3 regions of the Neomicrococcus aestuarii genome follow, and region 3 is predicted to be linked to each of the others. Evidence: riboswitches for the same ligand, from Rfam matches in the RefSeq annotation. Region 3 holds a riboswitch; each other region holds the start of a gene.
The links. Region 3 has a riboswitch for S-adenosylmethionine ahead of HD598_RS00985 (bifunctional o-acetylhomoserine/o-acetylserine sulfhydrylase). Riboswitches for the same ligand answer to the same signal wherever they lie in the genome.
Positions count from the first base shown of each region.

Region 1: it holds a riboswitch for S-adenosylmethionine, as region 3 does, so the genes downstream of both, HD598_RS06170 (ABC transporter substrate-binding protein) here and HD598_RS00985 (bifunctional o-acetylhomoserine/o-acetylserine sulfhydrylase) in region 3, are expected to answer to the same signal.
Region 2: it holds a riboswitch for S-adenosylmethionine, as region 3 does, so the genes downstream of both, HD598_RS06140 (acyl-CoA dehydrogenase family protein) here and HD598_RS00985 (bifunctional o-acetylhomoserine/o-acetylserine sulfhydrylase) in region 3, are expected to answer to the same signal.

Region 1 covers NZ_JACHDR010000001.1:1,395,147-1,402,731, reverse strand. Annotated here, with positions in the region: gene HD598_RS06190 (LLM class flavin-dependent oxidoreductase) at 1-959, shown strand, start outside; gene HD598_RS13755 (sensor histidine kinase) at 1,177-2,436, opposite strand; gene HD598_RS06180 (hypothetical protein) at 2,604-2,795, opposite strand; gene HD598_RS06175 (response regulator) at 2,881-3,570, shown strand; SAM riboswitch class I at 3,708-3,798, shown strand; gene HD598_RS06170 (ABC transporter substrate-binding protein) at 3,916-5,547, shown strand; gene HD598_RS06165 (ABC transporter permease) at 5,554-6,510, shown strand; gene HD598_RS06160 (ABC transporter permease) at 6,523-7,416, shown strand; gene HD598_RS06155 (ABC transporter ATP-binding protein) at 7,435-7,585, shown strand, end outside.
Region 2 covers NZ_JACHDR010000001.1:1,382,175-1,393,132, forward strand. Annotated here, with positions in the region: one part of gene HD598_RS06095 (IS3 family transposase) at 1-215, shown strand, start outside; one part of gene HD598_RS06095 (IS3 family transposase) at 215-1,230, shown strand; gene HD598_RS06100 (hypothetical protein) at 1,239-1,610, opposite strand; gene HD598_RS06105 (oxygenase MpaB family protein) at 1,808-2,761, opposite strand; gene HD598_RS06110 (putative quinol monooxygenase) at 2,765-3,085, opposite strand; gene HD598_RS06115 (MmcQ/YjbR family DNA-binding protein) at 3,095-3,490, opposite strand; gene HD598_RS06120 (DUF1206 domain-containing protein) at 3,530-4,447, shown strand; gene HD598_RS06125 (AEC family transporter) at 4,511-5,485, opposite strand; gene HD598_RS06130 (CoA-binding protein) at 5,628-6,044, opposite strand; gene HD598_RS06135 (NADPH-dependent F420 reductase) at 6,253-6,891, shown strand; gene HD598_RS06140 (acyl-CoA dehydrogenase family protein) at 7,056-8,315, opposite strand; SAM riboswitch class I at 8,417-8,507, opposite strand; gene HD598_RS06145 (LLM class flavin-dependent oxidoreductase) at 8,744-10,174, opposite strand; gene HD598_RS06150 (acyl-CoA dehydrogenase family protein) at 10,175-10,958, opposite strand, start outside.
Region 3 covers NZ_JACHDR010000001.1:217,839-228,796, reverse strand. Annotated here, with positions in the region: gene HD598_RS01010 (SGNH/GDSL hydrolase family protein) at 1-797, shown strand, start outside; gene HD598_RS01005 (SHOCT domain-containing protein) at 838-1,152, shown strand; gene HD598_RS01000 (hypothetical protein) at 1,295-1,435, shown strand; gene HD598_RS00995 (hypothetical protein) at 1,464-2,045, opposite strand; gene metX (homoserine O-acetyltransferase MetX) at 2,125-3,279, opposite strand; gene HD598_RS00985 (bifunctional o-acetylhomoserine/o-acetylserine sulfhydrylase) at 3,282-4,646, opposite strand; SAM riboswitch class IV at 4,689-4,803, opposite strand; gene HD598_RS00980 (VOC family protein) at 4,967-5,608, shown strand; gene HD598_RS00975 (glycosyltransferase family 2 protein) at 5,703-6,425, shown strand; gene HD598_RS00970 (CPBP family intramembrane glutamic endopeptidase) at 6,497-7,324, opposite strand; gene tpx (thiol peroxidase) at 7,351-7,848, opposite strand; gene HD598_RS00960 (isochorismatase family protein) at 7,905-8,501, shown strand; gene HD598_RS00955 (amidohydrolase family protein) at 8,516-9,736, opposite strand; gene HD598_RS00950 (formimidoylglutamate deiminase) at 9,733-10,958, opposite strand, start outside.

The DNA.
Region 1 (7,585 bases), 1.2 Mb from region 3:
GAAACATGGGTCAAGAAGATCAAATGGAGCACGACGAGCGCTACAACCACGCCGACGAATACCTCGAAGTGGTCTACAAGCTGCTCGAGGGTTCGTGGGAAGAAGATGCCGTCCAGCGCAACCGCGAGACCGGCGTCTACACGGATCCGTCCAAGGTGCACCCGATCAACCACGAGGGCAAGTACTTCAAGGTTCCCGGCATCGCCATCACGGAGCCGTCCATCCAGCGCACGCCGGTCATCTTCCAGGCAGGCGCTTCTTCGCGCGGTATGAAGTTCGCCGCCGAAAACGCTGAGGCGGTCTTCGTGAATTCGCCAACCAAGGAACTCCTGACGAGCACCGTCAAGAAGATCCGTGACGCTGCCGAGGCCGCTGGTCGCGACCGCTACGACATCCGCATCTACGCCATGCAGACCATCATCACGGGTCCGGACACTGCCTCCGCGCAGGCGAAGTTTGAAGACTTCAAGCAGTACGTGGATCCGCAGGGCGCCCTGGCTCTGATCTCCGGCTGGATGGGCGTTGACCTCTCCCAGTACAACCTCGACGACAGCATCGGTGCGAACGTGAAGTCCAACGCCATCCAGTCCTCCGTGGAGACCTTCCAGAAGGCTTCCGGCGACGACGGCAACCCCTGGACCGTCCGCCAGCTTGCCGAATGGGTGGGCGTGGGCGGCTTCGGCCCCATCACCGTGGGCTCCGGCGCCGAAGTGGCGCAGAAGCTCGTGGAGTGGGTTGACGACACCGACGTTGACGGCTTCAACCTCGCCTACGCCATCACGCCAGGCACGTTCGAGGACGTTGTTGAATTCGTGGTTCCTGAGCTTCAGAAGCTCGGCGCGTACCAGGCCGAGTACCAGCCGGGATCGCTGCGCAACAAGCTCTTCGGTAAGGGCGACCGCTTGCAGTCGAACCACCGCGCTGAGCAGTTCCGTTTGAAGGATTCTGTAGAGGCGTAAGCGGTTCGCGTTGAACCATTGAATCCCGGCTTTCACACCTGGTGTGAGGCCGGGATTTTCATTTCCTAGGTGGTCGTTAAATGGCGGATGGCCGGCACACACTCCGGCCATCCAGTTCCCATTTCTTGCCCGTCACCAGGGGCACTATTAACACTACGAGGCCGTTTCGGCGAAGTCGTTAGCCGTTTGTCTATAGTTTTGTATCAGGTGGTATTTCTTAGAGCTCGATGCCGCGAATCGGCACCGTGACTTCGAGCCGCCACGTGGAATTCGTCTGAATGACGTCGAGCTTTCCGCCCAAGCTGGACGTGCGGTCGCTGATACTTCCCAAGCCCAATCCGGCGGAGGGGCTCTTAGTGCTAAAGGATCCGTTGCCGTTGGTCGCGCGTGCTTTCTGGTTCTCAATCTTGAGCAGCACATTCCCGTCAACAACCTCAACGCATAGCGTGCAAGAGCTCTCCGGTGCCGCATGTTTGAGGATATTGGTAGTCGCTTCCTTGAGGATGCGGTGCATGGCCACCTGAATGCGACGGGGGAGGGCGTCGAGGTCGCCGCTGGTCTTCTCAATGACGCGGAACCCGATGGATTCCAACTGCCGCGAGGCCTGATCGATGCTTCGGCGCAGCGTGAGCGTCGAAGCGCCGGTCGCTGCAGACTCCTCTTCATGAGTGAGCGACTTGTCTGAGAAGTGCGCTTCCTCCGAAGACTTCAAGACGTTCAACAGCAAGCGCAAGTCTTGAAGAGTATTACGGGCGGATTGGCCAATAACTTCGAGGGATTGTTTCGCCAGCTCCGGATTCTTCGAGAAGGATGCCGCTTGAGCCTGCATGGCGATGATGGTGATGTCATGAGCCACGATGTCGTGGAGATCTCGAGCGATGGAAAGTCGTTCCGCCGAGCTCGCTTCGATCTGCCGAATCCGCATCTCCTCGAGTTCGGCATCGTGCCGCGCCTGAGTGTTCCACCCGCGTCGAATCAAGGTGCCGATCAGTGCACCCACGGCCAAGAGGGGGATGCTGAAGTACAGAATGGGGCGGTCGTCTGGCCAGGTAGACCAGATTCCGATAGACCACGCCGCGCAGGCTGCCACGAAGGCGCCAATGAAGATGCGGTTAGCTGTTGCCACCAAGACTGCGAAGATCAGCGGCGTCACAATGATGGCGTAGCTGTACTCATGAATGGTCAGAGACAGCGCCAAACCGCTCATGGCGATAACGCCGGCAACGGTGGATCGAATCCACATGAAGCCCGTGGCGGCAAGGAACACCAAAGCGGCATTGGCGCTATTGGAAGTCCGTGAACGTATGTCAGGGTCTTGCTCAACAAAGAGCGTGACGATGTCAGTGGCGGTGTAAGCCACCACGATGATCGACACGATGCTGAGCGTGAACTTATCTACTTTCCGCGCGCGAAAAAACTCACGAACCGCGTTACTCAGTGCGTGATAGGCGGTTTGGAAGAAGGAGGAAGAGTCCACGGATAAGACTTTACGGAAGTAGTCAACCCGTCTTGAAATCACGGCTGACTAGCGCCGATGTGAATCAGAGGAGAAGCAAGCCACCGTGGAGTGTGTGAGGCGAAAGTGACTCGCTGCGCTATGAAGTCAGCCGTTCGTAAGAACGAGCTGGACGGATCAGTGAAGATTTAGCGTGGGCACATTGCGCCGTAAGTGCGGCAGAACCACTGAGAGATGTCCCAGGAGTAGCCGGTCGGCATGATGATGCTCTTGGAGCTGATGCTGGTGGTAGGGACTTCGAGTGCGGTTGCGGAAGCTGGAAGTGCGAAGGCGGCTACGGTGATGATGGCGGCTGCGGCGAAGCGGGAAATGGATTTCATACCTCTAATTGTCCCAAGTCTTAATATCGACGCAATTAGCCATTCGTCTAAAGTTTGCGGCGAACGGCGTGTCTACAATGACGCCATGCTTGATGCTCCCGCAGAAGACGCCCCCATCCGAGTTCTCATCGCCGACGACGAGTCGCTCATGCGGCAAGCTTTCCGCACCATCATTGACATTGCCGACGGTTTTGAGTGTGTGGGTGAGGTCCGCAATGGGGCTCAGGCGGTGCATCACGTGGAGCTTTTGAATCCGGATGTTGTCCTCATGGATCTTCAAATGCCGGAGATGGATGGAATTGAGGCGACGGCGAAGATCGTTGAGAAATTCCCGGACGTGAAAATTTTGGCGGTTACAGCGTTCTCTTCCGAAGAATATTTGATTCCTGCTTTGCGCGCTGGCGCCGCCGGGTATTTGGTCAAGGACACCACACCGGAGTCCATGCTGTCTGCCATTCGTTCCGTTTATGCGGGGGAATCGGTGCTTTCCCCGGCCGTGAGCCGCAAGCTGGTGGCCAAAGTGATGTCGCAGCCGGCGACAAACGGGCTCGGTGCGCAGCGTCCCGAACTCGGCGACCGAGAACTCGAGGTTCTTCAGTATCTTGCCAACGGTTACAACAACGCTGAGATCGCAGCCCGCTTGGGCTATTCGGAAGCGTCCGTGAAGTTGTACTTGAGCCGGGCGATGGCCAAGCTCAACGTTCGCGATCGCGTGCAGGCATTGATTGTTGCTATGCAGTGGGGTCTCGTCACTCCGAATTTGGACCGCAACTAGTACTAAAGCCTGAATAGGTACGACGACGTAGCTTCAGTTACGCGATGAAACCTCGCCTTAGTTGCGAATTATTTCGAGCAACATAATTCTTGAGTTGCGTTATCGAAGAATCTGCGATTAGCTAGAGCCACAACAACACACCATCAAGAGCGACCGAGAGACCTGGCTCCGTGACGTCGCAGCAACCACCTCTTTGGAGGCCGGTGCTACCGCCAGGACCGATGGAGACTGCCTCATTTCGCCTCGGTCCAACCTTTGGAAAGACTTTCAAAGTTATGGTCCTGTCGTGGGTAACTGCGAACGAAATCGGTGCGTAATCCTCGGATAAAACCGAGAGGATCAGCAATGCGATTCAAGACCTTGGCATTCAAAACGTCTGCCACTATCGCCGTATTGGGGCTATCACTGACGGCTTGCAGTAGCAGCGGAAGCCCGAGCAGCGCCACTAATCGTGCTAGCGAGGACGGGTCTCCGGTAAGCGGTGGAACATTCACCTACGCCGAAGTTACGCCGATCAATAACTGGCAAACTCAGGCTGCTCGCTTCTATGAGAAGGCCAACGTGCTAAATAGCGTTCTGGACCGCTTGACCTACTACGACCCAGAGACCGGCGAAATTGTCGGCTGGATCGCCTCCAAGTTCGAGAGCAACAAAGCGAAAACGGAGTACACGTTCACGATTCGTGACGGTGTGACATTCTCGAACGGTACCGCACTCGATGCTGCCGCAGTCAAGGCAAACTTCGATGCGCTTGGTTTGGGCATCGAATCTGCTCAGATCCAGCCGAACGTGGACTTCTCGGCATACAAATCTTCAGAGGTTGTTGGCGAGAATCAGGTTCGAGTAACGCTCAAGCGCCCGGACGCTAATTTCCTACGGGCAACGACCTCGGTAACGGCAGGGCTTGTTGCGCCAGAGACATTGAAACTCGACAATGCTGGTCAGTCCTCAATTTCTAAAATCGTTGGCTCCGGGCCGTTTGTTTTCAAATCTGAAAAGGCTGACGAGGAAGTCGTTTTCTCAAAACGGGCGGACTATAAGTGGGCTCCCGAAACCGCTGAAAACCAAGGTGCGGCTTACATTGATGAACTGGTGATCAAGTATCTGCCAGAAGTTGCTCACCGCGCGGGCGCTGCGCAGTCCGGTCAAGTGGATCTCGTTCGTGGTCTCCAACCCGTCGATGAGCAGACCCTCACGGCTGGGGGCGGAACGGTTTACCCTGCATCCGGAATTGACTTGACTGCCAATATGGCCGCTGTACGCATCGGATCGGGAAAGCTTGCCGATGTTAAGGTGCGCCAAGCACTCCAGGTTGGAATTGATCGACAAGCCATTAAGGACACCGTTCTTTCTGACTCATATGAAATCGCCGCCTCAGTGGTGAACCACAAGGCGCCAGGATTCGTGGACTTGTCTGCTGAACTTGCGTATGACCCGGAGAAGTCTAAGAAGTTGCTCGATGAAGCCGGCTGGAAGGTTGGTGCCGACGGTATTCGGGAGAAGGACGGGAAAGACTTAGAAGTGACAGTCTCCTCGTCCAACAACTCCGTTGTGATCAAGCCGGCTTTCGAGCTTATTGAACAGCAATGGCGTGCGATTGGCGTGAAGCTGGTGAACAGGGCCGGCGACAACACGTTCTTGACTAACGCCTTGGTGGATCCAAAAATTGAATTCTTTGGAACGCGGCAGTTTGCCTACGGCGGGGTCGGTCCGGTCTTTGGCCCAGCAACAAATACTCAAACCCTCAATGCGGATGAAGCACTGAACGCGCTGTTCCTCAAGGAACAAGCGGCCACTACTGAAGCCGAACATTTGAAGCTTGTAGGAGACGAACAGCGGGCGCTCGTTACGGAGAAGGTCTTGTCGCTTCCTTTGTGGGACGAGGTTCAGGTTTACGGAGCGAACGAGAACGCTCACATTGAATTCACATCGGGAACGGCTCCTATTTTCCAGGGTGCCTGGAAGTCTGAAGGCTAGAAACACGTGTCTGGATTCATTCTGAGAAGAATTGCTCAGTCCATCTTGGTTATTTGGCTCGCCTATACCGCAGTTTTCCTAGCTGTGCAGGCGTTGCCAAATGATCCGGTGACAATCTTCTTGTCCACAGATGCATCGGCAGATCCCGCAACGATTGCACAAATGAAGGCTCATTATGGCTATGACAGGCCACTTCTTGAGCAGTACTTTTCTCAGCTGGGCGGTTTGCTAACAGGAAACTTCGGTTACTCCTTGTCTTCTGGAACGCCCGTTGCAGAGCGTATTGCGGAGGTAGCGGGCTCTACTCTGTGGCTTGCCTCGAGCGCCTTTGTCTTTGCTGTGGTTCTTGCCCTAGTGATCGTCACAGTGGGGACGCTCTCGAAAAGCGAATGGATCAAAAAGGTGTTCTTGAACTTGCCGCCTTTGATGGTCGCTATTCCAGTCTTTTGGTTAGGGCTAGTTTTGCTCCAGATCCTGGCCGTCCAGCTGGACGTTATGTCGCTGTTTCCTGACGGGTCATTCTTGTCACTGGCCGTTCCGATTTTTGTTCTGGCCGTGCATCTCAGCGCTCCGATTGCTCAAGTCCTCTTCAAGAGTGTTCAAAGCATTCAGCAGCAACCATTCGTGGACGTCCTGCGCGCAAAAGGTGCCAGCGAATCATGGATCTACTTTCGCCACTTGCTAAAGAACGCAGCTCCTTCCGCGTTATCGATCGCGGCAATAACTATTGGAACGCTACTGGCGGGATCAGTCATCACGGAGACAGTCTTTGCGCGTGCTGGATTGGGGCAGCTGATCCTGAACGCTGTGACGGTTCAAGACATACCTCTAGTTCAAGGTTTAGTGATTCTCATGGCTGTGGCCTTTACAGGAGTAAACCTCCTTGTGGATCTCATCCATCCAAAACTCGATCCGCGAATCGTTACGGCAGGCTCACAGTCGGCCCGTGCGCTCGCTGCCTAAGAGGAGCTATAAGTGAGCGTTTTAGCTGAAACAGTGATAGTTGAGGAACCGCGGCCAGAGCTTGACCCGGTCCCGGCTGTTCCCGCAAATGGACAGAAACGTAATCCAATCCGTGGCTTGATCTCGCAGTGGTGGGTTCTCCTGCCGCTTGCGGTTTTGGCCCTCTGGGCACTAGCCCCGGGATTATTCACGACGCAAGATCCCATTGATGGTGTACCACTAGACAAGTTTCAGGCCCCAAGCATCCAGCATCTATTCGGTACAGATCATCTCGGCCGAGACGTGTTCACCCGCGTGGTCTATGGGACATCGCAAACCTTCCTTACGGCAGGTATCGCCGCGGTTATCGGTTGTGTCGCGGGCGTTTCTCTTGGATTAGCGGCTTCAACCCTTGGCAGATTTGCCGACACGGTTGCTATGCGTGTTGTCGACGTAATTTTGTCCGTTCCAGGATTTCTCATTTCGTTGATTATCGTTACCGCCACGGAACCCGGCCCACTATCTCTCGGAATCGGCGTGGGAATCGCATCGATTGCGATCTTCGCAAGACTCGTCCGAACTGAAGTCCTACGCGTCCGCTCGAACGACTACATCAATGCAGCACTCATGAGCGGAGGGTCGTACTTCACCGTCATGCGAACCCACATCTTGCCGCACGTTATCGGTCCCGTTCTGGCGTTGCTGGCGGTTGATCTCGGCGGAGCAATTTTAGCTATCTCGGGTCTTGGCTTTTTGGGGTTCGGCTCGCCACCGCCTACACCTGAATGGGGTTTGCTGATTGCAGAGGGACGGCAATACATCGCCGTCGCCTGGTGGCTCACCACGCTCCCGGGTCTAGTGATTATTGTGACCGTCATCCTTTTGGCTGCACTTGGCCGAAGCATCAACAAAACCTTCCGCTTCTAGGACTACAGGAAATACCAGATGTCTATTCAAGAAAAACAAGCGGGAGGGGTGCTGAGAGTTAGCGAACTCTCGGTCCAGTACGCGCAGGGTTATGAAGCTCTCAAGAATGTCACTTTGAACGTTCCAGATGGACAGATCGTTGCGATTGTCGGGGAGTCAGGTTCTGGAA
Region 2 (10,958 bases), 1.2 Mb from region 3:
CCGAGCGGAATACCCATCGAACGCGAAGGCGATCGCAGCCGTTGCCCGTCAAGAAGGTGTAGGGGCTGAGTCGCTGCGCCGGTGGGTCATCCAAGCCGAGATCGATGTCGGTGCCCGGGAAGGTCAGACCAGCGAAGAGCACGCTGAGATCAAGCGGCTCAAAGCCGAGAACCGTCAGCTCCGTGAGGACGTAGCGATCCTGCGCGCGGCAACGACTTTCTTCGCGGGGGAACTCGACCCCCGCAACCGCTGATGATGGGCTTCATCGACCAAATGCGTTCGGAGGGCTTCGCCGTCGAGTCGATCGTACGCGTCCTGCGTGAGCAGGGCGTGAAGATCGCGGCACGCACCTACCGTGCGTGGAAACGCCCCCGGATCTCGGCTCGTACGGTGACCGACGCGATGGTCGTGGACGCGGTCCGTGACGCCGCCTGGAAGACCGTCGTCGACCAGACAGGCACGCAACGGCGTCGGATGACTCCGGAGGGGTTGTACGGGCGGAAGAAGATGACCGCGCTAATCCGCCGTACCGCCTTGCCAGACGTCTCCCGCGGTGCAGTCGACCGCGCCATGCGGGCGTTGGGACTCTCGGGCGTCACGAGATCGAAAGCGATCCGTACGACGATCCGTGCGAAGGACGGGATCCGTGCCGGGGACCTGTTGAACCGGGACTTCACTGCCCCGCGGCCTGATCACACGTGGGTCACTGATTTCACCTACGTCCGCACCTGGACGGGCTGGGTATATGTTGCGTTCATCCTCGATGTGTTTTCGCAACGCATCGTGGCCTGGCATGTCCAGACCACCAAGCATGTCGACCTGGTCATGATCCCGTTGCGCATGGCGTTGTGGGAACGTGACCGGCAAGGCCACCGAGTCGGCCCTGGGCAGCTGCGGCATCACTCAGATGCGGGATCTCAATATACGTCTGTGATGCTCACCGAGCATCTCGCGTTGGAGGGTATCGCCGCATCGATTGGGTCGGTGGGTGATGCGTATGACAATGCGCTGATGGAGACGGTTAACGGGCTCTACAAGGCCGAGTGTGTGCGCACGACGATCTTCCACGACGGCCCTTACAAGACGATCGCGGACGTCGAGTTCGCGACCGCTGGATGGGTCGACTGGTATAACAACCGAAGGCTTCACGGTAGCCTTGGAATGGTCAGCCCCGACGAGTTCGAGGCGACCTATTACGCGGCCCTCACCCCAGAGCCGCTCCCCGCATAACAGCGGCATTAAACCTGGGACAGTTCACTGTCGCGGTGGCCTGACTGGTAGGACGTGATCCCATCGCGACGTATCCGAGGTTCGCCGAGCAGCGTGGTGAGGTGCACCGCGACATCGGCCGGGTGTTTTGGCGTGTAAAGACCGTGCATTCGAGCCGCACTGAAGTGACTCACCCAGGCTTTGGGGTACAACTTTTGCAGAGTCCACAGGAGAGAATACTCGGTAATCTCCAGGCTTGAGTGGGCATAAAGTCCCCGAACAGCAGTCTGGATGATGTCTTTCGCATCCACACGCGTGCCGTGAAAGCCACTCTTCTCCAGTTGCTCACGGGTGAAGACGGCACGTTGAAGCTCGCGCGGGAGTTCGCGACGCCTTGTCATAGCTCCATAATTGACGAAATTTCAGGCAGGAAGCCGTTTTCCACAGGGTCTTCGGCGGCGACCCTGATTCCAGTTGCCAAGTTAACGCCGTTGAGGAGCCAAACACCGCGTTAACTTGGCAACTCGCGGAAGAGGGGGCGCGGGGAGGGACGCGGACGGGCGCGGGGGAAGCGCGGAGCGGCCAGAAGTGGGCGCGCTCAGAGCACGCCGAGGCGGCGAAGACGACGACGTGCCGCGAGTTCCGAAGGCCCCACCTTCTGGAGCGCGACTTGGACCACGGCGAGAGCAAAGCGCGCCAGTCCATTGGACACCGGCCGCAAGAACGCGGGCCATTGGCGCAACTCGAGGAGCTCAGCTTGCCGAGGCGTGAGTGAATTGACGACCGCAAGAAATAACAAGCGATACCCGGGCAAAAGCATGGGGTCCAAAGGTGGCTGCTGCAAAAAGTGGACTACCTCCCGGACGCGTGGGCCGCCGGAGAGCTGGGCATCGTCGTCGTATTGGAGTAAAGCCGCGGTAAGCTCCGCGCGAGACCGCGGCGGCGAGGCAACCCCCATCATCGTCCCGGCCACGGACCACTCGCGAACGTACGCGTCCGCGCCGGATTCGCCGGGGAGAGCGTCGGGCGGGAGCGGGATGGGGCCGCGGAAGTCCTGGTACGCGGTGAGGAAGGCTTCGGCGAACGCGCAGTGGACCCAGTGGGCTAGGGTGGCGTCGTTCGCAGAATATTCGAGGGATTCGCCGGTTGCCGAAGCATACGTTCCGGTGACGGGTTCATGACGACGACGCACGTAGGCGCACGCCTGTTGCGCCGCCGCCGTGTCCCCGTACGTCACCGTGAAAATCCAGCGGATAGTGCCGGCAAGCCGGGCCAGCGGATCCGCGCGGTAGTCGGAATGTTCGGCGACGCCCGCGAGCGCGCCCGGGTGCAAAGCCTGCAGCAGCAACGCTTTGATGCCCGCGGCGATCGGCGTCATGCCGCCGTGAACGTGCCAGGTGGCGGAAGTCGGGGCGAAATAGCCCGCGTCATCCCCGCGATCGAGGGCGTCTTCCCACGCGGGAACGCCCTCGGTTTGGCCCGCGAACGTGTGGCGCAAGCGCACCCGCAAAGGGTGAATCGCCCGCGCCGCCACGTCCCCGAGAAAACTCATGAGCTAGTCAACCCGAAGTTCGCCCATGCGATCCCAGTCATCCCCGTCCACGGTGCGGGAAATGATGTGCGGGGTCTCCACGAGGGCCGGCTTCAAGTCGATCATGGCCTGCTTGAAGTGGTCGCTGTTGACGTGATCGCCCGCGGCGTCATTCTCAAAGGCCTCCACCAGTACAAACGTGTCCGGCTCCTCCACGGAACGGGACCATTCGAACCACTTGTTGCCGGGCTCGGCGCGGGTGGCGGAGGTGAAATCCGCTGCGAGTTCCATGAAGTTCTCGGTGTATTCGGGGCGGGTCTTGAATTTCACAACAATAAAGATCATGGTTCCAGCCTAGTTCGCAGCGAGCCCTCGCCACCGCAAACGCTCTTGCTGCGCGCGCGTCATTTTGCTGACCACCAGATCATAGGAATCCTCCACGAGCTCGCGCACAAACTCATCCTCGAGCGCCCCGAATTCAACGGTGATCCAATGCCTTTTGCTCATGTGGTAACCCGGGGTGATGGCTGGATACTCGGCGCGCAGTGCTTCGGAAACGGGTGGATCGCACTTCAGGTTCAGGCGAGTATTGCCGTTGATGAGCATCGCGAACATTTTGCCGGGCACTTCCGCGGACCCCGCACCGGCGCCCGCACGAACTTTGAACACCGCGTACTCTTCGCCAAATGGAAAATCCGCGTACGCGCCGGGAAAACTGAGGCAGAATTGTTCTAGTTTTTGCGCATCCATTTCTTGAGTTTAGAACCGAATCGAGTCGCCGTGAGCAATATGGACCGGGCCCAGCACCACACCAAGAAGGCCATTGACGCCGCCGAGCGCGCGTCCCAACATCCTTGGTTTGAGCGGTTGGCGCGGCTGGGGTTTGTGGCCAGCGGAATCCTTCATTTGCTCATTGGTGTTCTCGCGTGGAGCGTGGCTTTTGGGGGTAGCGGTAACGCGGATCAGTCGGGGGCTGTTGCTCTGTTGAAGGAGCAGTCTTTTGGTCCGGTGCTGTTGTGGACGTGTTTGATTGGTTGCGCGTTTTTGGCGTTGTGGCATCTTTCGGAGTCCTTCTTCGGCCCCACGGGGCGCGATGGCATCCGCGATTTGTCGGCGGACGAGCTAAAGAGCGCGGCTCAGGATTCGGTGAAGGATCCGCTTGCGGCGAAGGATGACCGGACGGTGTCTACGGTGGGCCGGGTGCTCAAGAACGTGGGTACGGGCTTGGTGTACGCGGCGATGGCGGTGGTGTTTGCGCAGTTCATTTTCGGTGCCGGGAGTGACAGCGAAGAGACTGCGGCGGGTGCCACGACCACCATTAATTCGCTTCCTGGCGGGCCGTTGCTGCTGATTGTTGGCGGCGCCGTGATCATCATTGTGGGCGGCTATTACGTGTTCAAGGGCGTGACGCGTCGCTTTGAGAAGGACCTGTCACTCCCCCGCAGCGGCGCGCTTCGCGGTGCGGCGCGGGTGCTGGGCGTGCTCGGTTATGTGGCCAAGGGCCTGACTCTTGCGGCCGTGGGGTTGTTGGTGATTGTTGCGGCGGTTCAGAATGATCCGCAGGAATCCACTGGTTTCGACGGCGCGCTCAAGGCCATCAAGGATCAGTCCTTCGGCGTTCCCGCGCTGGCGTTCATCGGCGCCGGGCTGATGGCGTACGGAATTTACTTGTTCTTCCGCGCGCGCCTTGCGGACATGGATGGCTAGTTTTTTCCAGTACGACGACGCAGCCTTGCGGACACCCTCGTCTTCCGTGGTTGGGAATCGGCGCTAGGACAGCGTGAGAGTTGCCAGTAGCGGTAGCGTGAGCGCCGCGAAGAGGTTTGTTCCCAGGATGGTGGCCGCTACGAGGTTGGCGTCGCCCTTAGTGGACGTAGCCAGAACGTAGGCCGTGCCAGCGGTGGGCATGCCGGCCATGATGAGGATCGTGAAGATCCACTCTTGACCGTTCCCCATTGCGAAGAGTGGCTGGCCGACGGCGAGGATTGCCACAAACGTAATGGCTGGCAAGAGTGCGAGCTTCGCGACGGTCGCAAAGGCAACTGGGCCGAGCTTGAGCTCTCCCCCGCGGATCGCTTGGAACGATGGCCGAAGCCCCAGACCCACAGCGAAGAGCGCTGCGGGTGAAGCTGCGGCGGACATGAGTTCAGCGAACTCGATGATGGGCCCGTCTTTGGGCCAGCCAATGAAGTTCACTGCGAAGCCTAAAAGCACCGCCCACATGATGGGGTTCTTCAAGAGCGAGCCCTTGAGCGCACGTCCGAATTGGCGTGATCGGCTTCCCGAACCTTCGGGTGTCAGGATGCCGTGGATCAGCGGGTAGCCCACCATGAAGATGATGTTGTGGATGAGTTGGACAATAACGGCTGGCAAGTAGCCCACCGGACCAAGGATTCCCATGACCAACGGAATGCCAAGATAGGACACATTGCCGAAGGCCGCTCCCATGGATGAGCTGAGGTCCACCGTGTCGTTGCGCTTGTTCGTAATCCAAAAGAATAGCCACACGAGAGCCCAGTAGACCAGCGTTCCCAGAGTCACAGCGAGAGTGACGGCGGCCGGGATTCCCTGAGAGAGGTCAGCTTGAGCCGTGAGGATGAACAGCAACGCCGGCAGCGCCACGAAGAACACGAAGGCGCTAATGCCAGGTTCTGCGTTCTTGAATCGCGACCACGAACTGCAAAAGAAACCAACGAGGATTCCCAAAAAGAGCGGGAGGATCCTCAAGAGGATTTCAAGGAACATGAGTGAGGTCTTCGTTCGTCGAGTGGCGTGTAGGTACTAGTTGCACGTAGGTGCGAGGGGCGAAACCCTCAAGTACACATTATTCGTCCGACGCTTCAGACCCTCCGCGTCTTACGACGCGAAGTTGCGAGATCTCCGAGCCCTATAGTCCGAGTTTCGGCGCCTCGATGGCGGGGCAGGTATTCATGACCACGTCTAGTCCTGCGGCGCGGGCTCGCTCGGCAGCCGCCTCGTCAATCACGCCCACTTGCAGCCATACCGCGTCCGCGCCGATCTCGATCGCCTGATCCACCACGGCTCCCACTTTCTGGGAGTTCACGAAGCAGTCCACCACGTTGATGTGTCCCGGAATGTCGGCGAGTTTCTTGTAACCCTGGCGACCGTGAACGTCGTCGCCTTTCAAGGAAACCGGCACTACATCCATGCCAAGATGATCGATCAAGAACTTCGAGACACCCAGCGCCGCGCGTCGTGGATTATTAGACAGGCCCACCACGGCCCACCGACCTTGGATCGTCAGTAGCCGCTTAATGACCTCTGGATCATTCATGTCCCTCACCCTACCGCTGGAGGCGAGCTGCGTCGTCGTACTAACGGTACTTCCCAGCCCATCGACGCAACGCAAGCAACGGTTTTACCATAGGGTGTAGATCACAAAAATTCGCGGTAATAGTTGAATATTCAAGCTAGTTACACTCTCCGTGACCAACATTTTCAAAACTTTCTTCGCGTGGATCGCCTCGCTCTTTTCGAAACGGAGTTCAAACATGGCTGACGTAACCATCATCGGTGCAGGCAACATGGCTCGCGGAATTAGTTCGCGCGTCGTCGCAGCTGACCGTTCCCTCGAGATCCTCAACCGTGAGGCTGGCAAGGCTCAGGAGCTCGCAACCGAGCTCGGCGGCGCTGTCAACGGTGCTGCTCTTGAGCAGAAGGTCTCTGGCAAGATCGTGATCCTCGCTCTTCCATTCGACGCCTCGAAGGAAGTTGTCGCTTCCCTCGGTTCCGCTCTTGACGGCAAGATCGTCATCGACATCTCCAACCCAGTCAATTTCGAAACCTTCGATTCCCTCACCGTTCCTGCTGGCACCTCCGCTGCTGAAGAGCTTGCAAAGCTTGCTCCAAACGCTACGTTCGTCAAGGCTTTCAACACCACGTTCGCTGGCAACCTTGCTTCCGGCAAGATCAACGGCCAGCCACTCGACGTCTTCGTTGCTTCCGATTCCGCTGAGGCCCGCGCCGCTGTGGTTTCCCTGATCTCCGACGCCGACATGCGCGCCATCGAGGTCGGCGGCTTGCACCACGCTCGCGAGCTCGAAGGCTTCCAGCTCCTGCACATGGCTCTCCAGGTCAATCCTGCTTACGAGAACTTCCAGTGGGGCTCTTCGATCCAGATCGTTGGCTAGTTAGAATTTTTCACAGCCGTAGGGCGCGAACCTTCCGTTCCGGGTTCGCGCCCTACTTATTTCTAATTACGACGGCGCAGCCTGCGTCCCTGACCATGTTCAGCTCCGCGAATGCCCACCATCCACCGCGCCGTCGCAAATCTATGGAGTTGTGCTTGCTGTGATTACTCCGGCTTGGCGGCCTGGTTCGTTTCCGACTTCGCGTCACCGATGGCGTTGAGGCCCACGGGAATCGTGCCGTTGATGTAGTAGTCGCCGAGGCTGCGAGCGCGGAAAGCGATGGGGTTGTGCGTCGCGACCGTCTGCGCGTTCCGCCAGAAGCGGTCCAAGCCCTTGCTGGTGCTCGTTGCCGAAGCGCCAACCGTCAAGAACAGCGACTGTGCGGCGTCAAGCACCAGATCCGGAACGATCACTTGGCCAGCTTCGATCGCAAGCTCGCTGCGGTGAGCGCCGCTGATGTCCCCGGTTTCAAGAGCTTCGTTGAGCGCGGTATCGAGTTCGCGCCCCGTAGCCACCACGGTGGCTTCTGCCGCGTACGCCTTCGCCGCGATCTTGCCAATTTCGGCCTGAATGAGCGGATCTTCACGGAACGGCAGGCCGCTTCCCGTGTTGAAAGTGCGCTTGCGAGTAGCAACGAGGGCTGCTGCCGCATCCCGTGCTCCGCGGGCAATACCCGCAAGAACCGCCAAGAGGACATACTGGAAGAAGGCTGCTTCGGTAATGGCCTCGAGCGTGCCCACGGTGCGCTCAAAGATCAGGTTGTCAGGAACAACAACATCCGTGAAGACGGTAGTGCCGGTACCAGTGAGCTTTTGACCGAAGCCGTCCCAGTCATCGAACACGGAGACGCCGAGGGCATTGATGGGGATGAGGGCAAAGCTTCTGCCCTCGCGACCTTCAACCGCTACAGAGACGCGAGTGTAATCAGAGAAGACCGTCCCCGTGGAGTAAAACTTTTCGCCATTCAACCGCCACGTTCCATCCGCCGCTTTAGTGATCACCGTATTCAGGGTTCCAATGACATTGCCGCCCTTTTCGGTGGAAGCATTTCCGACTGTTTCACCGTGCAAAACTCGGCCGTACCATTCGGAACGACGAGCTGGATCAAACGCGCGGATCGATTCAACGAACCCCAAGTGTGAACGGTAGAGGTGCGCCACGTTCGAATCCGCTGCGGCCAAGTCAATGAGCAACCGGCCGAGGGTTTCGAGCGAGATTCCAGCGCCACCAAACTCCGCCGGCACACGAAGCGAACCAAAACCGGCGTCATCAAGCCACTTGACCTGCTCAAACGGCAGGATGCGCTCTTGGTCGCGGGCTAGTGCGCCTTCTTCGATCCGCGCAAAGATCGGCGCAAACCTGCGCTGCAGCTGCTGGTATTCGGTGCCGATGACCAAATTTGCGGAAAAGTGTTGCTCACTCATGGCTTTCCTTTCATCGTTCCGATGAGCGAATGCAGCCAATTTTGATGAGCAAGCCGAACCCCACAACAGCTCGGCTGGTCAATCAGAGAAAGCATGAAAGCACTCCATCGGTCCTGGCAGTAGCACCGTCCTCGAGTGAGGTGGTTGCTGCGACGTCACGGAGCCAAGTCTCTCGGTCGCTCTTGATGGTTTATGTTGCAGATCTAGCTAATCGCAGAATATTTGAAAAAGCAAACGCATTCGGCCATTGAGGTAAATATTTTGACACGCAACAGGAAATAAGTCGAAGAATATTGGTCAAGAACGCCATCTTCCGAATTCGGAAACGCTAACTCATTGGGTAGGAAGGAGTGAAAGCTGTGAACCTACTTTCGGAGGTGTCTCGATTTCGGTCCACAGCTCCTCCTCCCCGTCGTCCGGCAGGATTTTTAGCTCTCTTGCGAGCTAAACACGCTCTTCTCGACAACTGTTGCTTCTGCCGATAAGTCGTCAAAAATGCCACGGTACTGAGCAGCAGGGTGACTATCCGGCAACTTATCCCCTCGATTGAAAATCTTGTTCCGTAGTGACCCTGGCGCATATTCTCGCTGGGCGATCCCGCGGTTCTGAAGTTCCGGAAGCAGACCCTCAATGAAATTGTCGTATGAGCCTGGGAGTATATGGTTCATGACGTTCAGTCCGTCTATGCCAGCGTCTTGCCATTCAATCAAAGCATCTGCAATTTGCTCAGGCGTGCCCACAATTTGCTGTTGTTTAGCCCTGTAATAGGCGAGGTCCCTTAAAGTCGGGTTCCGTCCGGGCGTTGATGCCAAGACAGCTTCCAAAACGCCCTGCGCGCCCTCCGTCTGGACCTCCCCAATCGGAGTGTCAAGATCGAGCCCACCGAAGTCCACTCCTAGGCCGCCACCAATGTGAGCAATGATTGCGTGTAGGTCAAGGAACTCGTCGTACTCGGCTTCAAGCTGCTTTGCCTCAGCTTCAGTCGATCCAACAACAAACGAGAGCCCAGCGAAGACTTTAATGTCCTGACGCTCGCGCCCTGCCTTGTTGAGCTGTTCAACGATCTGAGCATTCTTCTTCCGCACATATTCAGGATGTGGCGCAAAGAGGAACGTGGCTTCTGCATGTGTTGCGGCGAACTGGACGCCTCGCGGCGATGAACCCGCTTGGAACAGGAAAGGAGTGCGCTGGGTGCTTGGTAGTGCCAAGTGAGGACCATCAATCGAGTAGTAGTCACCTCGATGATTAATCTTGTGCACCTTAGAAGGATCTGCGTAGATTCCCTTTTCTTTGTCCGCCAACAGAGCGTCGTCGTCCCAAGACCCTTCCCAAAGCTTGTACGCGGCAGCAACATACTCCTCGGCCCAGCCGTACCGATCATCATGTGCGGGCAAAGTTGAAGCCCCAAAATTTCGGTGTGCGTTAGCGAGCACGCTAGTCACGATGTTCCAACCCACGCGGCCGTTTGAAATGTGATCGAGCGTGGACATCTGACGCGCAAACTGGAACGGATGAGCCTGAATGACCGAGCTAGTGGCTGCAATACCAATGTTCTCGGTATGCGTTGCAATGGCCGCAAGCAGAATCAGGGGATCGTGCGTTGGAATCTGTAGTCCTTTACGAACATGTGATGCCCAGCCACCCTCGTGATCCCCATAGAGTCCCACGACATCCGCGAAGAACAAAGAATCGAACTTTGCGGCTTCGAGTTTAATCGCGAGATCCACCCAAATTTGAGGATCATAGAAGCGGTGTTGCTGCGCCTGCGGATGGCGCCACAATCCCCCCAGAATGTGGCTAGAGGTATTCATCAAGAATGCGGACAGCGCGAGACGTGGCCGCGAGTCAAAAGTACCCATTTAGTTTGAAGTCTCCTTTGAAGCTGAGGAGTTGGGGGCGTCACCAATGGCGTTAAGGCCCTGCGGAATAGTGCCGTTGATGTAAAAGTCCCCTACAGAGCGTGCCTTGAATGCAACTGGGTTGTGCGTCGCTACCGTCCTCGCATTTCGCCAGTATCTATCCAGCGCCTTGGACGTTGATACCGCTGACGCACCTGTCACGTCGAACAGTTCGCTGGTCGCATCTAGGATCAGTTTCGGCACGGCAACGTGAGCTTGCTGTACGGCAAGTTCCGCCCGCAAATAGCCCTCTTCAGGTGTGAGCTTTAATGACGGATCATTTGCCGCATCCAAGCTCCTAGCTGCTGCTTCAACGATCGACTGTGCCGCAAAGACATTTGAGGCGAGCTTTCCAACCAATTGTTGGATGAGCTGGTCGTCCTTGAATGCCGCGCCAGAGCCTGTATTGAAAGTTCGTGTCCGGGATGCAACGATCTTGGCGGCTTCATCCCGGGCAGCACGCCCGATGCCAACAAGAACGGCAAGCAAGCATGTCTGGAAAAACGCCGGTTCAAGAGTCGAACTGGGGCGACGCTGAATGATGTTTTCCTCGTCTACTGAAACATCATCGAAAATTGCGGTGCCGGTGCCCGTAAGCGGCTGACCAAACCCATCCCAGTCATCCAAAATTGTCACTCCCCGCGCCTCACGCGGGATTATTGCGTATTGGCGCCCCTCGACTCCGTCCGTGGTAGCCATAACCACAATCCAGTCGGCAAAGATTGAGCCGGTTGTATAGAACTTC
Region 3 (10,958 bases):
CTTGGCGCCGCTACGTAGCCATCGGAGATTCCTTTACCGAGGGAATCGGCGATCCTGATGAGAATTCACCGGGTGGACATCGTGGCTGGGCGGACCGCGTGGCTGAAGAACTTGGTCAGAGCGTGGACGATTTCGCGTACGCCAACTTGGCCATTCGCGGCCGCTTGCTCCAGCAGATCATGGACGAGCAAGTAGCCCCCGCACTCGAACTCAAGCCGGACCTCATCACCATCTGCGCCGGCGGAAATGATTCATTGCGCCGCGGCGCGGATCCCGACGCGCTCGCCGAACGATTCGATGCCATGGTCCGCATCTTGGGAACCTCCGGCGCCACCATTGTGGTGTTCACCGGCCCCGATATTGGAAATACCCCCGTGCTGGGATCTGTGCGCGGTCGCGTGGCGATCTACAACGAGAATCTGCGCGCAGTAGCCCAGCGTCACGACGCCATCGTGGCCGACATGTGGGCTCTTCGCGACCTGCAGCAGCCAGAGATGTGGGCCGAGGATCGGCTGCACTTCTCCGCCGTGGGCCACCACACCATCGCCGCGATGGTCCTTGATTCTTTGGGCGTGGAGCATACGCTCAAGCCGTTTGAGGCTAAGCCCGCTGTTGCTAAGAGCTGGCGGACGGCTCGCACGGAGGATCTGGTCTGGGCGCGCACGCACTTGGTTCCGTGGGTGGTTCGCCGTATTCGTCACCAGTCCAGCGGTGACGGCATCACGGCGAAGCGCCCTGCCGCCAGCCCGGTTTTCGGTGGCGCTATGCCTCCGGGCCACGCTATTTCCGACAGCTAGTCGGCATCCCTTCAGCCCCCTACAACACAAAGGAATTCTCATGTTTGGAGCAGACAGCTTTGGACCCCCAGCCTGGTTTCCTCTGATTTTTGGGCTGGTGAGCTTACTGGTTGTTGCTGCCTTCATCTTTGTGATTGTGGTGATGGTCCGCAACGCCTCCGCCGCCCGGCGCCAGGGCTACGATCCCGTCACAATGCAGACTGACATTGCGGGGCAGTTCGGCAACAACCTGCGCAATAGTGCGCCAAAGTCCGCTCAGGAGCGGCTTGCGGAGTTGGATGCCTTGCGTGATTCTCAAGCGATTTCGGCTGCGGAGTACGACGACGCTCGCTCGCGTATTCTGCGCGATCTCTAGTTCCACACGGGGTTGCGTCGGTTCCCTAGTTTCGGCACGATTTCTTTTATCCCTCGGATATAGATTTAGCCCTCCACTACGTCTATAGTGGATTTAGAGGAGCCCCGATTGGGTCTTCGAACACCCTGCTTGAGGAACCACCATGTTTAGCATTGAGCCCATTATTTGGGTCCTAGGGATCATCACCGTTATTGCCGTTGTCATCGTCGCCACCGCAACCATCCTGATTGTTTCGCTTGTCCGGAATTACCAATCAACCGCATCTAACCCGTATAAGTTTTAGGCGTCTAAACCAGATTTTCGCGCGGAGATTAGTCCTCCTGCGCAGATTCTGCCGTGACCACCCAGCGGCCTTCATAATCGGCCTCGGAGACAACGCCTCCGGATTCCACCGTCATCAGCATCAAGGTTTGTGATTCCGGCGCGCTCATCTCCGCGCTTGCTTCGGGAACCGTCAAGACGCCTTCATTCTCGACCGGCTCACTCGACGTGACAGTGAATTCTTGTTGCTCATCCCCGTCGAAGTACGTGATGGAATCGCCCTGAACTAAGCGAAAAATAGCGCTGAAGTCCTTTGTGGATAGGACTCCGTCATCGCCTGGCTCGCTCACGTGCGCAGCGACAAACAGGCGCTTCTGATCGTCACCAAGATCCACCAAGGCAGCGGTGCCTTCGGGCACGTCAAGACGGTCTCCGGTTGCAACACCTTGCTCGACCAGCTGAACGGCAGTAAGAACTGCTCCTGCATGAGTCACCACCAGCGACTGGTCCACGGATACATCCGGTGTGGACGCGCTCGGCTGAGGCGTGCTTGGCGCTTGGGAGACCGAGCTTCCGCCTGCCGAACCCGGGCCGACGGAGACAGAGCCTTGATCACTAGCGCAACCGGACATCAGCACCGCGGTAACTGTTGCTGTTATAAATCCAGAGGCACGTAATAACCCGCCGCGTCCCTCGTTTGAAGAATCTTCGTCAGTTGCCCTGCGGCGCCTTGCTGGCGCTGAAAACCTGTTCATTGAGCACCGGCCCGAGTTGATGGATATCCGTTAAGAACCCATCATGCCCGATTGGGGAGTCAATAATAAATACTCCATCGCCGTGTGAAACGTGGTTAACGATTTCATCCGATTGAGCCGGCCAGTAGAGCCGATCCGAGTTCACAGCAGCCACCATAAAGTGAACGTTATCGGCGCTAGTCAGGGCCGCTTCGACCCCGCCGCGCGAGCGTCCAACGTCATGACTCATGAGCGCTTCCGTCAATACCACATACGAGTTTGCGTCGAAGCGATCCACTAACTTGTTGGCCTGGTGGTCCAGGTAGCTTTCCACGGCGTAACGACCCCGCGTGTGCGCGAGGGTTTCGCCGTCGAACGGGTTTTCCTCATGCTGGTTCTGACGGCTAAAGCGCGCCTCAAGCTCCATCTCCGAACGGTACGTCACGTGCGCAATCCGCCGGGCAATGCCGAGACCCGCGGAAGGCGAGCTGGCGGCGTCGTAATAATCCCCGGAACGGTACTGCGGATCCAAACGAATCGCGGCCGTCTGAGCCTGAGCGAAAGCGATCTGCTCGGCGGTGGACTTCGCGCATGCCGCAACGACGACGCAGTGGTTTACTTTTTCCGGCGCCGTGACAGCCCATTCAAGAGCTCGCGCGCCACCCATCGAACCACCCAGAACAGCGTGGAACCTGGTGATTCCCAGCTTCTCGGCCAAACGCAGCTCGAGATTCACTGAGTCGCGAATGGTGGTGAAGGGGAAGCGACTCCCCCACGGTCGACCGTCCGGAGCGATCGAGGCCGGACCGGTGGATCCGTAGCAAGAACCGATCATGTTGGGAGCCACCACAAAGTAATGGTCGGTATCAACAATCCCGCCAGGGCCTACGAGCTGATCCCACCATCCGGGTTCAGCCGACTCGCCGCGTGCAACGTGGGTGTCACCCGTGAGCGCGTGAAGCAACAGCACCGCATTGGACGCGTCCGCATTCAGCGTTCCCCACGTCTCGAACGCAAGCTTGACGTTCGGCAGGTAACCACCGGTTTCGAAGGTGTAATCCCCCACCTCGACGAATTGGAGGTGACCGTCGGGGGTGGGCTGCTCTTGCGAGTCGATCTCTCTAATCGTCAAGGTCACGCGCTCTCCCCTGCAACCACTGGGCCTGTCTGAATCCCCTGATCGCGACCCTTCAGGACGCGCTCGAAGCCGAGCTTGAGGTCATTGATGATGTCAGTGATGTTCTCGATTCCCACTGACAAGCGAACCAATCCCGGGTGCACGCCAGCCTGTAGCTGCTCTTCCTCGGTGAGCTGGGAGTGCGTGGTGGAAGCGGGGTGAACCACGAGCGATCGAACGTCGCCGAGGTTCGCCACGTGGGAGTGCAGTTCCAGCGAATCAACGAAGAGCTGGCCTGCGTCCTTGCCACCCTTGATGTTGAACGCCACGATGGCGCCCGAGCCCTTCGGCGCATACTTCTTTCCAAGCTCGTGCCACGGGCTCGAGGGTAGACCTACGTACTGGACGCTTTCTACCTGTTCGTGGCTTTCAAGGAATTCTGCGACCTGCTGCGCGTTCGAAACGTGGCGTTCCATGCGCAGGCTCAGCGTTTCCAAGCCCTGCTCAATGATGAAGGCGTTGAAAGGGCTCAGCGAGGAGCCGAGGTCACGCAGCAACTGGACGCGTGCCTTCAGGATGTAAGCGAGATTGGCGCCAAGGGCACCGTTGACGCCCAAGTCTCTCGCGAAAACCAAGCCGTTGTAGGACTCGTCAGGGGTGTTGAATCCCGGATACTTCTCTGGATCCTTGCCGAAATCGAAGTTGCCGGAGTCCACAATGACGCCACCAATAACGGTTCCGTGCCCACCCAAGTACTTGGTTGCACTGTGCACCACAATGTCCGCGCCGTGCTCGATAGGACGGATGAGGAATGGTGTGGCCAGCGTGTTGTCAACGATCAGCGGGACGCCAGCTTCGTGAGCAACGTCAGCGACCTTCTGGATGTCCAGAACATCCTGGCGAGGGTTGGAGACGGTCTCGGCGAAGAAGGCCTTGGTGTTGGGCTTGACGGCTTGCTTCCACGATTCGATGTCATCCGGGTTCTCAACGAAGGTGACCTCGATGCCAAGCTTCTTGAGCGAATGCTTGAAGAGGTTCTGCGTTCCACCGTAGAGAGACGGGCTCGCAACGAGGTGATCGCCAACTTCAGCCAAGTTCAGGATGGAGAAGGTTGTGGCTGCTTGACCGGACGCCAGCAAGAGCGCGCCGACTCCACCTTCAAGGGCTGCGATGCGCTGCTCCACCACGTCCTGCGTGGGATTGCCAATGCGCGTGTAGATAGGTCCAAGATCCTGCAGTGCAAACCGGGCGGCCGCCGTTGAGGCGCTCGGAAACTGAAAGGACGTGGAAAGGTAAATAGGGAGCGCGCGAGCACCCGTGCTGGGATCGGGCGTCTGACCTGCGTGAATCTGAAGCGTTTCGAAGTTCCATTGCTGGGACATGTCCATCTCCTCAAAAATCTGAGGGTGCTCCCATGAATGGTTGCACCGCGTTTGTCCTGCACACTTCGTGCAGGGCCTGGTCTTCACCCGGGGCACCCCACCGCGGTTGGAGGGTTGCCGGCCAGCAAGCCGGGGCTATCTGCTGGCACTCATGACCTAGTTCATTTTCACTGGTGGATCGAGGCTTTTCAAGCCAGAGCCAATATTGCTTCATACTGCTCAACGAATTTTGGGCCTCCAATCTTTCGTCACTTCACATCACGATGTAACTTAGGCCACCCTAATTCGTGCCTCAATTCTGTAAGTGCCAAGATGGAGCAATGAGACTTGATCACGTTTCCTATGCATGTGGCCCTGACGGACTTGAGAAGACCGCCAACCGGATTTCCGAGGCGCTAGGACTCGAGTTCGTCAAAGGCGGTGTTCACCCGCGATTCGGCACGCGCAATGTGATCTTCCCGTTGAAGAACAGCCAGTACCTCGAAGTCGTTGAGGTCTTGGACCACCCGTCTTCTTTGAAGGCGCCTTTCGGTCAGGCCGTTCGCGCTCGCTCCGAAATGGGCGGCGGATGGATGAGCTGGGTCATCGCCGTCGATGATTTGGCACCTTTCGAGGAACGCCTCGGCCGCGGCTCCGTCCCCGGCAACCGTCGCTTCCCTGACGGCCGTGAACTCTTGTGGCAGCAGATCGGCATCAATGACGTGATCGCTGATCCGCAGGTTCCTTACCTTCTCCGTTGGGACGAAAGCACCAAGGAGCTGCACCCGTCTGGGGCGCTCGAAGCCGTGGGCAGCATCGACCGCATCACCATTGCAGGCTCCGCTTCGCGCGTACGCGAATGGCTTGATTTGCCGGCCGACGATGTGGTGGAAGAAGTCACCGTGGAGTTTGTGGCGCCTTCCGGCGCTCCGGGCATTCTGTCCGTGGAGTTTGAGACGCCTAAGGGTACGGTCACGCTTTAGTGGGCCACGGTCCCAAGTACTTCACGATGTCATTTGTGGGACGGTTTTCTGTCACAAAAGCTCTTCCTGAAGTATCCATAAATAGAATCCAAATGTGAATAATAGCGTGGGCTTAGAAGTCTTTTCTGTCATTATCCCGACTTTGCAACGCTCTGGAGATCTGCGCGCGATAGTGAATCAGTGCGCTAAGCATCCACTAGTTCTTGAGATTCTAGTTATTAACAACTCATCGACGCCATTGTTCTGGGAGTCGCCCAAAGTACGCGTCTTACAACAGGACGAGAACATTTTCGTGAACCCCGCCTGGAACTTGGGCGCAAGAGAAGCGCAAGGAAAGTACCTTGCTATTGTCAACGACGATGTTCGCTTTGATGACGAAATTTTCGACTACTGCGCCAAGATCTTAGACAGAGGCCTATATGGGATGATCGGAATCGACGGTTCCATCATCAATCAGAAGTCGACGGCTAAGATAACGCACCGTTTGGCGACGTATGAGCATGTGGCGATTGGTTTTGGCACATTCATGGCAATGCGACGAAATGCATACGTTCCCGTTCCTGACCCCATGAAGATTTGGGGCGGCGACGATTGGCTATTCCTCTCCCAAAGTCGTCCCAACGCAGTTCTTCGAAATACCAAATTCGAGACAGATATGAGCATTACAAGCGGTTCACCCGAATTCCAACGGATGCGGATGGAAGAACTTCGAATTACCAATCATCATCTAGGATCAATCGTCGGCAAGAAATGGTGGCACCGCCCGACGCGGATCGTAGGATCTCTTCGCAGATTTAGGGCTAGCTTGGGCAAATAGCCAGTTAGGGTGGGCCGTCTTTGTCCCACGGAGCCATCACCGAACAATCACATACCCCGCGAGACCCAGGTCTACGTCCCAAACCCGATCGCCGGGCCAAGCAGTGCGAAGCCGACGAACCCGACGGCATCGAGCAAGAAGTGCGCATAGACGAGCGGCATCACGCGGCGGTACTTCAGGTAGAACGCGCCAAACACCAGCCCCATCGCGAAGTTGCCAACGAACGGCCCTATCCCTTGGTATAGGTGGTAGGAACCGCGAACCAGCGCGCTCACCAGAATGACGGCTACGGGCCCCCACGCCAAACGGCGCAGCCGGTCAAAGAACCAGCCAACAATCACCACTTCTTCAAGTACCGCATGACGACCAGCGGAGAGCAAGAGAACCGGAACGGTCCACCAATACTCGTCCAAAGCAGAAGGGACAATCGCGGTGGTAACACCCAATGCCCGTCCGGCGGCATAGACGCCAAGAGTTCCCAACCCCATCGTCAGAAATAACAAGAAGCCCCACAACAAGTCAAGCTTCCAGTGTGCAAAATCGAACCCCAGCAAGCGGAACGGCGACACTCTCAGGGACATAAACAGCAAGAACAGCACCAGCACCACAGGCACCAGGGTGAAGAAGATATCTAAGATCTGGTAGGTCAGATCAAAGATCTCGCGGCTGTTCAAAGAATTATTCAGCGACGTGGTCTGAGAGCCCAACGGCGCCCGTGTGGCTTTATCAAGAAGATTCACGACGGCATACACGCCGGATTTGCCCAGCGAGAGCGCCAGGACAATCAGAATTTCCCAGATCAGTACTCGCCTTAGCAGTGCCCGCGAAGAACCCTCCGAGGAGGGCCCTGCAAGAGACGACAAACCCCACACATCCTCGGAAGAAACACGTGGATGCATGGGGTCAGTCAAACGCAACGCAGGACTTAGCTCAGAGCTGCGAGGGCGGCGTCGTAATCAGGTTCTGAGGAAATCTGGGGAACCAGCTCAGAGTGAATGACCTTGCCGTCTTCATCAAGGACCACGACGGAGCGGGACAAGAGTCCCTCCATTGCGGTGTCCACGAGCGTCACACCGAAGTCTTCACCGAACGACGAGCGGAACGAGGACGTAGGCACAACGTTCTCAATACCTTCAGCACCACAGAAGCGGCCCAAAGCGAAGGGAAGGTCTTCGGAGACGGTGACCACGGTGGTGTTCTCGAGGCCAGCGGCGATCTCGTTGAACTTACGCACCGAGGCGGCGCAGACGCCGGTGTCGATGGACGGGAAGATGTTGAGAACCACGCGCTTGCCGCGGAGGTCTTCGGAGGAGATGGTGCCGAGGTCGGCGCCGGTTAGTTCAAAGGTGGGTGAGTTCTCGCCAACGGTAGGGAGGTCGCCAACGGTGTTTGCGGGTGTTCCGCGGAATTTAACTGTAGCCATACCTCTTTACTACCACGACTCCTGACGTGCGCGCTGAGAAGTGGCAGGATGATGAAATGACGGCAACTAAGGCACTTGTGATTGTGGATGTCCAGAATGACTTCGTCGAAGGCGGCGCGTTGGGCGTAACCGGTGGAAATGCGGCAGCGGGTGGGATCGCCGATTTCCTAGCGAACCGTGCTGACGAGTACGCGGTGATCGCTACCAGTCAGGACTGGCATATTGAGCCCGGGGAGCATTTCACGCGCTGGCCGGTGCATTGCGTTGCGGGTACTCCCGGCGCCGAATTGGTAGAACCATTGAAGAAGGCGCTGCGGCTTATGGAGGTGCCTTTGCGCCATTTTCACAAGGGTCAGTACGACGACGGCTACTCGGCTATGTGGGCCGTTCCCGCTGGTACGGAGCCCGGTAATCCGCTGACGCTAGCGGTGGTGCTCGCCGATTTTGGGGTGACCGAGATTGACGTTGTGGGCATCGCTACGGATCATTGCGTGCGCGCCACTGCGTTCGATCTTGCCGCGAGCGCGGAGCCTAAGTTCAACGCTGTGACAGTTCTTGAGGATCTCGTAGCAGGCGTGTCCGCCGAAGATTCTGCCAAGCTACTCGCGCGCGGGTTCGGTGCTGCGGGCGTGAACGTTAAGCGTTCGGCCTAATTTCAGGGACTCGCCTATGCACGCGGTCCGTGGACCATCTGCCCGCGCTTCCACGTTTGGTAGGTCAATGGCATGCCTGGCCGGTAGGCCAAGTGCACCGCTGAGGGCGCGTTGAGGACATGCAGGTCGGCGAACTTTCCTACTTCAATGGAGCCGGTCTCGCGCTCGACTCCGAGTGCGATTGCGCCCGAATGCGTTGCCGCACGAAGAGCTTCGGCCACGGTGAGACGCATCTGCAAAACAGCCGTGGTCACGCAGTAATTCACCGATGACGTGAAGCTCGTACCGGGATTGCAGTTACTTGCAATGGCCACCACTACCCCGGCGTCCAAAAGTTCCCGTGCTGGAGCCAGCGGTTCTCGAGTGGAGAGGTCGCAGGCCGGAAGAACGGTTGCGACAGTTCCCCGCACGGACGCGGCTGGAGAAGTCGGGTTTGAAGCGTCCGAAACAGAGTAGCCGCTCCATGAATCTGCGAGCGCGGCAAAGTCATGAGCGCTCAAGTGGTTGACGTGATCCACGCTCGCGGCGCCGAGCTCCACGGCAAGGCGGACACCGGGGCCTTCGCCCAGCTGATTTCCGTGGACGCGAAGACCTAGTCCCGCTGCCTTGCCTGCTTCGAGCACCGCTAATGATTGCTCGCGATTGAACGCACCGGTTTCGCAGAAGACATCGATCCATTCCACGTACGGCCTAACGGCATCAAGCATCGGGCCGGTTACGAGGCGCGTGTACTCGTCGGCGTCCCATCCTGCGGGGACCACGTGCGCTCCTAGGTAGGTGACGGTGTCCGCGATGGTAGAGGCGAGGCGCGCGTGGCGGGCTTCTTCATCCACGGTCAGGCCGTAGCCGGTCTTGGTTTCCAGCGTGGTGGTTCCGCCAGCAGCGGCTTCCGCACAACGGCCCAACAACAAACGCGTGAGATCGTAATCGCCCACCGCGCGGGTGGCTTCGGTGGTGCCGCGAATGCCACCGGCGGCGTACTTCTCCCCCGCCATGCGCGCTTCGAATTCTGCCGAGCGGTCCCCGGCGAACACCATGTGCGAGTGCGAATCCACCCAGCCAGGTAGTACGGTTCTGCCTCCGGCGTCAACGATATCGTCGGCAGCCGGTGCGTCAGCGGCCGCGCCTACCCACGCAATTCGTTCTCCCTCAACAACGAGGGCCGCATCGCGTATAACGGTGTCTTCGGAGTCGATGGTGCGTAGTTCAGCGATGTTGGTGATGAGCAGGCTCATTGAAACTCCGGGTGTTCGGCCATGAAGGCGCAGTAGAGTTCTTCAACGCTACCGAGTTGGGCGTGGACACCATTTTCCGCGACCACGCGTTGGTTGATAACCACTTGCTGCACGTCGGCGGCGGTGGCCGTCAGTGGAAGCTGAGAGACGCGCGATCCGAACGTGCGCATCGATTCGCAATCCACCATGAGGTAGTCATCGAGGTCGGTGGAATCCGTGGCAGGGCTAGCCAGTCCAAGGCTCCGTGCGCCACCAGAAACAGCAGCGTCTAAAAGCTCGGCAGGTTGGAATCGGCCCCGCTGACCGGTAGACAAACGTTCCCCGTGTTCAAGGGCGCGCATCTCCAAATACGGATCGATCGACGCGTGCTGATCCGTTCCGAGAGCGATGGTTGCTCCGGCATCCGCGAGCGCGCGTGCAGGACCAATTCCGTCCGCAAGATCCGCTTCGGTAGAAGGACACATGACGATGGTTGAGCCGCTCGAACCGAGTAGCTCAATGTCATGGGGCGTCAGGTGCGTTGCATGCACGGCACTGAAGTTGGGCCCTAACAGGCCAGAAAAGGACAACAGCTCGGTAGGCGTCACGCCGTAGGCCGCGAGGCAGGCTTCGTTCTCGGCGGGTTGCTCGGATACGTGCGCGTGCAACACCGTGCCGGCAGGCAGTTCAGCACCGATCCGTTCAAGTTCGATCTTCGGCACTGCCCGCACCGAGTGTACGGCGGCCCCAAGAGTCACCAGCGGCGAGTTGATCTCGGCTATCACGTCGTGAAGCGCATTCCACCGTTTCAGCCACCCCTCAGCGCTGCCGTCCGAGAACCGCGACTGCACTTCGTTGAGCGGAATCGCTTCACCTGCCGCGGACAGTCCGCCTTGCAGGTAGCACGTGTCCAGGAGCGTGAGTCGAATTCCGGCAGCGACCGCGGCGTTGATGAGCGCGCGTTCCATCGCAAGCGGTTCGCTCAGCGTCCCGGCGGTCTGCCCACGGTGCACGTAGTGGAACTCCCCCACCGCGGTCCACCCGCACGTCACCATTTCGGCGAAAACGGCGGTTGCGAGTTGCTCGTAGGCTTCCGGGCTTAAATACGACGCCGCCGCGTACATTTGGGTGCGCCACGTCCAGAAGTTATCCGTTGAGTAAGTGACGCTGGTTTCGCTACGCTCATGAGTTCGCCCACGCAGAACGCGGTGGAACGCGTGCGAGTGGGCGTTCACCAATCCTG